4 regions of the Micromonospora humidisoli genome follow, and region 2 is predicted to be linked to each of the others. Evidence: riboswitches for the same ligand, from Rfam matches in the RefSeq annotation. Region 2 holds a riboswitch; each other region holds the start of a gene.
What was found. A riboswitch is a leader RNA that binds a small molecule or an ion and turns the genes downstream of it on or off. The one in region 2 is predicted to bind cyclic di-AMP.
Positions count from the first base shown of each region.

Region 1 (2,194 bases), 510 kb from region 2:
TCGAGCCGCTGGCGCTGCAGAGCGAACTCGCCCTGGGCCGGGTCGGTGACCTCGCCTCCCGCTACTACAAGTCTGGCCCCTCGCAGGAGCTGAGCGCGCTGCTCACCACCACCAAGCCGGGCACCCTCGCCACGCAGCTGACCATCCTGGACCGGCTCGCCGCCGAGCAGCGCCGGGAGGTCGAGGCCGTGCTCGTGGTCCGCCGCAAGTACGACGCCGAGAAGCAGAAGCTCGACACGCTGATCGCCGCCGAGGTGAAGCAGGAGAAGGAACTCGCGGCCAAGAAGAAGCAGATCAATGCCGAGATCAAGCGGCTGCAGGCGGCGATGCCGAAGACCACGGTGAAGGTGAACGGCTGCCCCACGATCAACGGTGTGGTCAGCTCCGCCGCCCGGACCGCGATCGCGACCGCCTGCGCGCAGGTCGGTGACCCGTACGTCTGGGGCGCCACCGGGCCGAACTCGTTCGACTGCTCCGGGCTCACCCAGTTCGCGTACAAGGCGGCAGGTATCTCGCTGACCCACTTCACCGGTGCGCAGTGGAACGAGGGCAAGGCCATCCCGCGCTCCGAGGCCCGCCCCGGCGATCTGGTCTTCTTCTTCAGCGACCTGCACCACGTCGGGCTCTACCTGGGCAACGACATGATGGTGCACGCGCCCCGGACCGGTAAGCCGGTCCAGGTGACCAGCATCAACTACATGCCGGTGGCCGGCTTCCGCCGCCCCTGACCAGCGCAGACGTCAACCCCCGGCCCGATGGGCCGGGGGTTGCGTGTTTTCCGGTCACCGAGTGTGCCGGCCCGGCGGGTTGCGGATCGATAACGACCATCTCTACTCTGGTCAATCGTCGGTCGGCACCAGGTCCGCCCCACCCGGGGTGGCGTCGGCCGGCACCGCCGAGTCGCCTCCGGGCGAGCCGGGGACCCAGGTACGCCGGGGTGAATCCGCGACCGCCGCGGTAGGGCGCTCCCTTCCCGCCCGAACCCGTCAGCTAACCCGGTAGGCGGTCGAGGAAGAAGGAGCCCGGAGCCCGGTGGCACACCATGCCCCGCGGCCGCCGTCGCACCGGACGACCCAGGTCGCCCGGAACACGACGGTGCCGCGCCCACGCTGGTCCCGCTTCACCACCACCCTCGCCACCCTGGCCGCCGCAGCGGTCGTACTGACCGGTGGCCCTACGGCGGCGCACGCCGACCCCTCGGTCGCCGAGATCGAACGGCAGATCGACCAGGACTGGAACAAGCTCGAACCGCTCATCGAACAGCACAACGCCACCCGCATCGACCTCGCCGCCAAGCGCCGGCAGGCCGACGCGCTCGGCAAGCGCATCGCCCCCCTGCAACGCCGTGTCGACCAGGCGATGAACCAGGTCAGCGGCCTCGCCGTGCAGGCGTACAAGGGCGAGAACATGTCCACCGTCAACGCCCTGCTCGGCAGCCGCAACCCGAGCCAGGTGGTCGAACAGCTGGGGCTGCTGGACCGGTTCGCCAGCCGCCAGCAGCGCGAGGTGCGGGCCGTCGCCGAACTGCGCGACGAACTCGCCGCGACCAAGGCGCCGCTGGACGAGATGGTCGCCCAGCTCACCCGTACCGAAGCGCAGCTCGCGGCCCGCAAGAAGCAGATCAACACCGAGATCGACAGGTTGCAGAAGTTGCGGCTCAAGGTCTACGGCAACGGCGGCGGCGGGCCGCTGCGCCCGGCGCCGTGCCCCGCAGGCTACCCAGGTGGTCCGGCCGGTACGGCGGTCAAGTTCGCCTGCGCCCAGATCGGCAAGTTGTACGTGTGGGGCGCGGCCGGACCGAACAACTACGACTGTTCCGGGCTGACCATGGCGGCCTGGGCGAAGGCCGGGGTGTCGTTGCCGCACAACGCCCGGCAGCAGCGCCAGGTCACCGACCGGGTGAGCCGGGCCGACCTGCGCCCCGGCGACCTGGTCTTCTACTACTCCGACCTGCACCACGTCGGAATGTACGTCGGGGACGGCTGGGTCGTGCACGCCTCCCAGGCGGGCAAACCGATCACGATGAAGCGGGTCGACGACGGGCCGGTCAACAGCTACGGCCGACCCGGCTGAGCCACCGTGTCGGGGCCCCGGACCCGGGGCCCCGACACGGCACGCCGCGTCAGCCGATGGTCCAGGTGCGCCAGTTCTGCCAGGAACGGCTGGGGGTCGGCCCCCGCTGGCCCTGGTAGCG
Region 1 is NZ_JAFEUO010000003.1:271,322-273,515, forward strand. It holds gene JQN84_RS11910 (C40 family peptidase) at 1-728, shown strand, start outside; cyclic di-AMP (ydaO/yuaA leader) riboswitch at 884-1,020, shown strand; gene JQN84_RS32255 (C40 family peptidase) at 1,033-2,073, shown strand; gene dcd (dCTP deaminase) at 2,123-2,194, opposite strand, start outside.
Region 1: it holds a riboswitch for cyclic di-AMP, as region 2 does, so the genes downstream of both, JQN84_RS32255 (C40 family peptidase) here and JQN84_RS14460 (coiled-coil domain-containing protein) in region 2, are expected to answer to the same signal.

Region 2 (2,194 bases):
TGACCGGGTACGGCAGCGAGGAGGCCACCACGCTGTCGATGTACCAACGCGACGTCGACCTGCACGGCCTGCTGCTGGCCGGGATCATCATCGGGTCGCTCGGTGTCCTGGACGACGTCACGGTCACCCAGTCGGCCACCGTCACCGAGCTGGCGCACGCCAATCCGGGGCTGTCCCGGTTGCAGCTCTACCGGGCGGCGACCCGGGTCGGCCGGGCGCACATCGCGTCCACGGTCAACACGATCGTGCTGGCGTACGCGGGCGCGTCACTGCCGTTGCTGCTCCTGCTCACCGCCGACAGCCGCCCGGTGAGCCAGATCCTCACCAGCGAGTTCCTGGCCCAGGAGATCGTCCGCAGCGCGGTGGCGACCCTCGGCCTGGTGGCGGCGGTGCCGCTGACCACCGGGTTGGCCGCGCTGGTGGTCACCGCCGGACGGGGGCCGGCCGACGCCGGTACGGCCGGGCCGACGCCCGCCCCACGTCCCGCCCCCGACCGTGCCGAGGCGTGGGAGGCGTTGAGCGCGCCCCGGCACGGCGAACCGTCCACCCCGGCCCCCGCACGGTGGCCGGACCCGGAAAGGAGCACGGACACCGCATGGTGACACTGCGCTGCGTGACCGAAGGCGAGGTCGCGGCTGTCGGCCACGTCACTGATTACCACTCGCTATCGGGAAAATACTCATTTGGTCGGGTTGCGGGCGTAGATCCCCGGTACGACTCTCGGGTAACCTCGCTGCCGGTCACCGCCGAAGGCGCCCACCGGAGCCAGCGGTGCCACCGCCCAATCGCCGTACGGCGAGCCGGGGAACCGAGCACCTGGGGTGAATCCGCGCCAGCGGTAGGGGCCACTTCCGTCCCGAACCCGTCAGCTAACCCGGTCGGCGGTCGACGGAAGGGACAACTGTGACGGCACCCCTACGCCACTGGTGGACTCCGGTGGTGGCCGTGCTCGCCGCTCTGGCGCTGGTCGCCGGCCCGGCCGCCGCCCCCGCGGCGGCAGCACCCAACGCGCCCACCCCCTCGGGGCACGAGGAGGACGAGGAGCCCAAGCTGCTCACCGACGTCATCGAGGCGACGAACCGGGAGTACTCGGCGGCGAAGACCCGACTGGAGAAGTCCAAGAAACGCCAACTCGAATACGCCATCGAGGTGGAGAAGGCGGAGCAGGAGCTGGCGGCGTTGGCTCCGCAGGTCACCGAGATCGCCGCCCAGTCGTACCGGACGGGTCGGGTCGGCGCGGTCGCCGCGCTGCTGGAGAGCGACGCCCCGGACGCCTTCGTCCGGCGGGCCGCCGCCCTGGACGAGCTGAACATGGTCAACGCCGGCAAGCTGGCCGAGGTCAACAAGGTCAAGACCCGGGCCGAGCAGGCCAAGCTCGCCGTCGACGCCGAGGTCCGTGAGCAGCAGAAGCAGGCCAACCTGATGGCCAAGAAGAAGACCGAGGCCGACAAGGCACTGGCCCTGGTCGGCGGTCGGGGCTTCACCGGCGGCCTGGTCGACGCGACGTCCCCGGTGGCCCGCGTCGCACCCGGCCAGACCGCCAACGGCGAGTGGCGCGGGGAGTCGTGCAGCGAGAACGACCCGACCACGTCCGGGTGCATCACCCCGCGCACGCTGCACATGTACAAGGAGGTCAAGCGGGCCGGATTCAACCGGTTCGTCGGCTGCTACCGCCCCGGTGGGCCGTGGGAGCACCCCAAGGGCAAGGCGTGCGACTGGTCGTTGCAGAAGAGCGGGTTCAGCCCGTGGCACAACAACGACACCCGGATGTACGGCAACAACCTCGCCGCGTTCCTGATCCGCAACTCGGACCGGCTGGGCATCTACTACGTGATCTGGAACCGGCAGATCTGGTTCCCGGCCAACGGCTGGAGTTCGTACTCGGGACCGTCCAACCACACCGACCACGTCCACGTGTCGCTGTTGTAGCGGGTGCAGCTGGGCCGAAGCTGCGGTGTCCGGCGTTCCGGACACCGCAGCACCGGCCCGGTGAGTTGATCGAGGCGCACGATGAGGGCCGCCCGGCTGAGCCGGGCGGCCCTCATCGTGACCGGTGCGGGTCAGGAGGCGACGGGTGCCGTCGCGGCACCGGCCGGCACGGCCGGTGCCGGCACCGCGGCGGCGGGCGCGGGCAGCTCGGGGGCTACCTGGCGCACCTCACCGGCGGCGAGCCGGTAGGACATCCCGACCACCG
Region 2 is NZ_JAFEUO010000003.1:781,441-783,634, reverse strand. It holds gene JQN84_RS14465 (YibE/F family protein) at 1-602, shown strand, start outside; cyclic di-AMP (ydaO/yuaA leader) riboswitch at 769-900, shown strand; gene JQN84_RS14460 (coiled-coil domain-containing protein) at 904-1,929, shown strand; gene JQN84_RS14455 (carbonic anhydrase) at 2,061-2,194, opposite strand, start outside.

Region 3 (2,194 bases), on a different contig from region 2:
CCGGGGTACGGACGCTCTACGTGGCGTTGTCCCGGGCGACCCAGCGCCTCACCACCGTCGAACCGACCGGCTGACCGCCCGGAACCCGTCCCACCTGGCCGGACGACCGACCATCACTTGCATACATAGCGATGTGAGCATAGATTGGAGCCGGTCCGCAGCGGCGACGGAAGGTGTGGACGTGGGCGCAGGTCATGACCACAGCGCGACGGTCAGCAACGCCGCGCACCGGCACCGGGGGCGGCTCTGGGCGGCGTTCGGGCTGCTCGCCGTGCTCATGGTGGTCGAGGCGGTGGCCGCCTTCGGCACCGGCTCGCTGGCCCTGCTCTCCGACGCGGGGCACATGTTCACCGACGTGCTCGGCATCGGGATGGCGCTGGCCGCGATCACCGCCACCCGGCGGGCCGCCCGGGACCCGCAGCGCACCTTCGGCCTCTACCGGCTGGAGGTGCTCGCCGCCCTGGCCAACGCCGTCCTGCTCAGCGGGGTCGCGGTCTACGTGCTGATCGAGGCGGTCCGCCGGTTCGGCGAGCCGCCCGAGGTGCTGGCCGGCCCGATGCTGGTGGTGGCGGTGCTCGGCCTGCTCGCCAACATCGTCGCGTTCGGCCTGCTGCGGGAGGGCGCCAAGGAGAGCATCAACCTGCGTGGGGCGTACCTGGAGGTGCTGGGCGACCTGCTCGGCTCGGTCGGCGTGATCGTGGCGGCGCTGCTGATCGCCGGCACCGGTTGGTGGTGGGCCGACCCGCTGGTCGCCGTGGCGATCGGCGTGTTCATCCTGCCCCGCACCTGGCGACTCGGCCGGGCGGCGGTACGCATCCTGGTGCAGGCCGCCCCGGAGCACCTGCCGGTGACCGCCGTGCACGACCGGCTCATCGCCGTGCCCGGCGTCGCCGAGGTGCACGACCTGCACGTCTGGACGCTCACCTCGGGCATGGACGTCGCCTCGGCCCACCTCACCCTGGCCGGCGACGCCGAGGTCGGCACGGTGCTGGCCGCCGCCCGGGGCGCCCTGCGGGAGGACTTCCACATCGAGCACGCCACCCTCCAGATCGAGCCCGGGGCGACCCCGGGGGCGTGCGGACCCGCCCACTGGTGACCCCCACCCCGGGCCGGACGGTCAGCCCCGGCGGGTACTCCCGCACAGAGATCACGGGAATTTGCGCTGTTTGCCCCTTTTGAGGGTATTCACTCTCGTACCCTCAGTCACGAGGTAGGCAGGCGTCACACGCGTACCGGTAGGCTCGGCCCCGGTCTCCGCCAGGCGGAGGCCGCCGCCTAATCGCCCGCCCGGGCGAACCGGGGAACCACGTTCCTGGGGTGCATCCGCGCAAGCGGTAGGGATCTTCCGTCCCGAACCCGTCAGCTAACCCGGTCGGCGGCTGACGGAAGGACATCCGCATGCACGTACGCACCACCACGCGGCTGCTGGCCGCAGTCGTCACGGCGCTGGCCCTGGGCGTGTCGGCCGCGCCGTTCACCCCGGCCGTCGCCGCGCCCACCACCCGGCTCGCCGCCCCGGGCGACGACGACGAGGGCGGCACCCCGGCGCTGCGCGACCAGCTCGACGCGGCCAGCAAGGGCTGGCTGGAGGCCAAGGCCGCCCTGGAGCGCTCCACCAAACGCCAAAAGGAACTCGACGGGCAGCTCAAGACCATCGAGGGGCAACTGGTCACGCAGACCGCCAAGGTCGGCGAGATCGCCGGCGCGGCCTACCGCACCGGCCGGCTCGGACCGATGTCCGCCCTGCTCAACAGCAACACCCCGACCGGCTTCCTGGACCGCGCGGCGGCGCTGGAGACGGTCGCCACCCGGGAGGACCAGGAACTGCGCACGATGATCGAGACCCGGGACCAGGCCACCCGGACCCGGGCCGCGGTCAGCCGGGAGATCACCGAACAGCGCAAGCAGGTCGCCACCATGGGCAAACGCAAGGAACAGGCCGAGCGGGCGTTGGCGGTGGCCGCCGCCGACAAGCCGGCCCCCACCTCCCGCGACTCCGGCAGCTCGGACGGCACGTCCACCAGCAACGCCAAGGGGGCGCCCCGCAACTCCGACGGCTCCTGGCCGTCCGAGTCGTGCAGCGTCAACGACCCGACGCCGGCCAACGGCTGCATCACCCCGCGTACGCTCAACGCCCTCAACCAGGCCAAGGCGGCCGGTTTCACCAGGTACGTCTCCTGCTACCGGCCCAGCG
Region 3 is NZ_JAFEUO010000004.1:688,524-690,717, forward strand. It holds gene JQN84_RS17880 (HelD family protein) at 1-74, shown strand, start outside; gene JQN84_RS17885 (cation diffusion facilitator family transporter) at 182-1,096, shown strand; cyclic di-AMP (ydaO/yuaA leader) riboswitch at 1,263-1,394, shown strand; gene JQN84_RS17890 (coiled-coil domain-containing protein) at 1,399-2,194, shown strand, end outside.
Region 3: it holds a riboswitch for cyclic di-AMP, as region 2 does, so the genes downstream of both, JQN84_RS17890 (coiled-coil domain-containing protein) here and JQN84_RS14460 (coiled-coil domain-containing protein) in region 2, are expected to answer to the same signal.

Region 4 (2,194 bases), on a different contig from region 2:
CCAGGGTGGTCACGCCGACCCAGTAGGCCGGCAGGGACGGGTCGGCCGAGTCGGCGATCCGCACGGTACGGCCGTTGTCCCGGTAGCCCACGGCGGCGACGTAGTGGCCACCGGGGAAGGAGTGCCAGCCGCCGTCGAGGTCGGTGGCGTCCCCGGCCACGTTCGCGACCACGGCCCGCTTGTCGGTGACCGCCGCGACCACGTCGGCCCGCAGCCGCTCGACCTGCGCGTCGCTCGGGGTGCCGGCGAACATCCGGGTCCGGTACGGATCGCCCTTGACCACGGCGTTGAGCACCCGGGTGGTGTCCTCGGCCGAGTTGGTGCCCATCTCGGTGGTGCCCAACTGGGCGGCGAGGTCGTCCTGGCCGCGCTCGATGCCGGCCGCGCTGAGCGCGTTACGCACCGCCGCCGGGCCACAGTAGTAGTAGGTGATCTGGGCCTGGTAGTCGTAGCGCAGAACCTTCGACGACGGCGGCTTCGGGGCCGCCTTGCGGGTCAGGTCCGGGTCGACGGTGGGACGGGACTTCGCCCGGGTGACGCGCGGCGACGGGGTGGGGCTCGCCGACGGGCTGGCCGTGGGGGTGGCCGACGGGCTGGCCGGGGCGGGCGTGGCCACCCGGGCCTGGGCGCGGCTGGCGACGTCGTCGAGGCGGGGGGCGGTCTCGGCCACGGCGGTGGCGCGCTGCTGGTCGGTCGGGGCGTCGTCGACCCCGGCGGCCAGGGCGGTGCCACCGGCGGCCAGGACGAGGACCGCCGCCGAGCCGACGACCATCCGGTACGGGCGCTGGGCGCCCAGTCGGCGGAGCTGTCGCTTCATGTGGTGCTTCACGGGGTGTTCCTCCACGGGGCGAGGCGGCCGGGCACGCCGGACCGGCACGTGGCGGGTACGCCACGCGCGGATCGGGTGTTTGGGCCGCTCGTTCGGTAGGGTCCGCCCGACGGGAGCCGGGCGGATCGGCGGGTCGCCCGAGTGGGGTCGGGCGGCGGGGTGGACGGCCGGGTCAGCGCGTCAGGCGCGACGGTCCGGCGGCACCCCGGCACCGAGGTGGAGGGATTACCGAGGGGGTGGGGTCATGCTGCACGAGGAGGGAACTCCTTCCGCTGCCGCCGACCGGGTTAGCTGACGGATTCGGGCGGGAAGATCGCCCTACCCCGGGCCGTGGCCCGGAGATTCACCCCAGGTGGTGCGTGTGGGTCCCCGGTTCGTGACAAGCACGATTGAGCGGGTCGGCGCGGCGTCGCCTGCTGCGATCGGGAACCGCACCGGACCGCAGCGACACTACTGGTCGCCCTTGCCTCCCGCCAAGCCCTGTGACCTGCGTAAACATCGCCGGGCAGGCCGATGTGCGGGGCGTTCGGGCAGCCCGGGTGCGGGCCGGGGACGAATGGTCGTCCGGGCCCGTCGGGGCCGTGACCGGACAACCGACCCGCAACCTCCGATGATCAACGAAGTCGATGTGACCGGGTGTGACGGGCTGTCCGGTTCCGCCGCTGCGTGACCGCGTCCACACCCGCCTGGGTAACAATTCGGTCCCCGGGACTCCCGACCTCCCGACCTCCCGGCCCACCCGGCCCGGGGTGGGACCAGGCGGTAGTCGCGGGGCGGGTCAGCCCACCCGGGCCGGGTGCCAGCGGGTGGCCGGGGTCGGGCGGGTCGCCGCCGACGTCGCGGCCCGGGGCAGCGGCACCCGGCCCGGACGCACCCGCTGCGTCGCCGCGTACGCCTCGGCGGCCAGCGACCGGGCGGCCTCGGCGGCCAGCTCGGCGTCCCGCCACGCGACGCGTTCCCGCCAGTGCGCCGCCCGGTACGCCGCCCGCCGGTCCTCCCGGACCGCCCGGGCGAGCATCACCTCGTGCTCAACGGGGTGCCGGCGCGGGTCCCAGCCGTCGCGGTGCGCGAAGACGTCCCGCAGCCGCTCCACCGACAGTTCGCCCCGCCAGTGCGCCGCCACCGCCTCCTGGTGCAGCCACCGCTCCCGGCCGGCGTACTCGGCAGGCGTCCGGGGGGTACGCGGGGTGGGCAGCGCCCCCGCGCCGGTGAACCGTCGGGCCGCCGTCTCCGCCTCGTCGTACTCCTGCCAGGCCCGTTCCAGGGTGTCCTGCGCGGCCAGCCAGGCGGCCCGGTGACGGCGGGCGGTCTGGGCGGCCCCGGCGGCGGCCACGGTCACCTCGTCGGCGTAGCGGCGCAGGTCGG
Region 4 is NZ_JAFEUO010000008.1:41,734-43,927, reverse strand. It holds gene JQN84_RS25955 (C39 family peptidase) at 1-817, opposite strand, end outside; cyclic di-AMP (ydaO/yuaA leader) riboswitch at 1,091-1,235, opposite strand; gene JQN84_RS25950 (hypothetical protein) at 1,608-2,194, opposite strand, start outside.
Region 4: it holds a riboswitch for cyclic di-AMP, as region 2 does, so the genes downstream of both, JQN84_RS25955 (C39 family peptidase) here and JQN84_RS14460 (coiled-coil domain-containing protein) in region 2, are expected to answer to the same signal.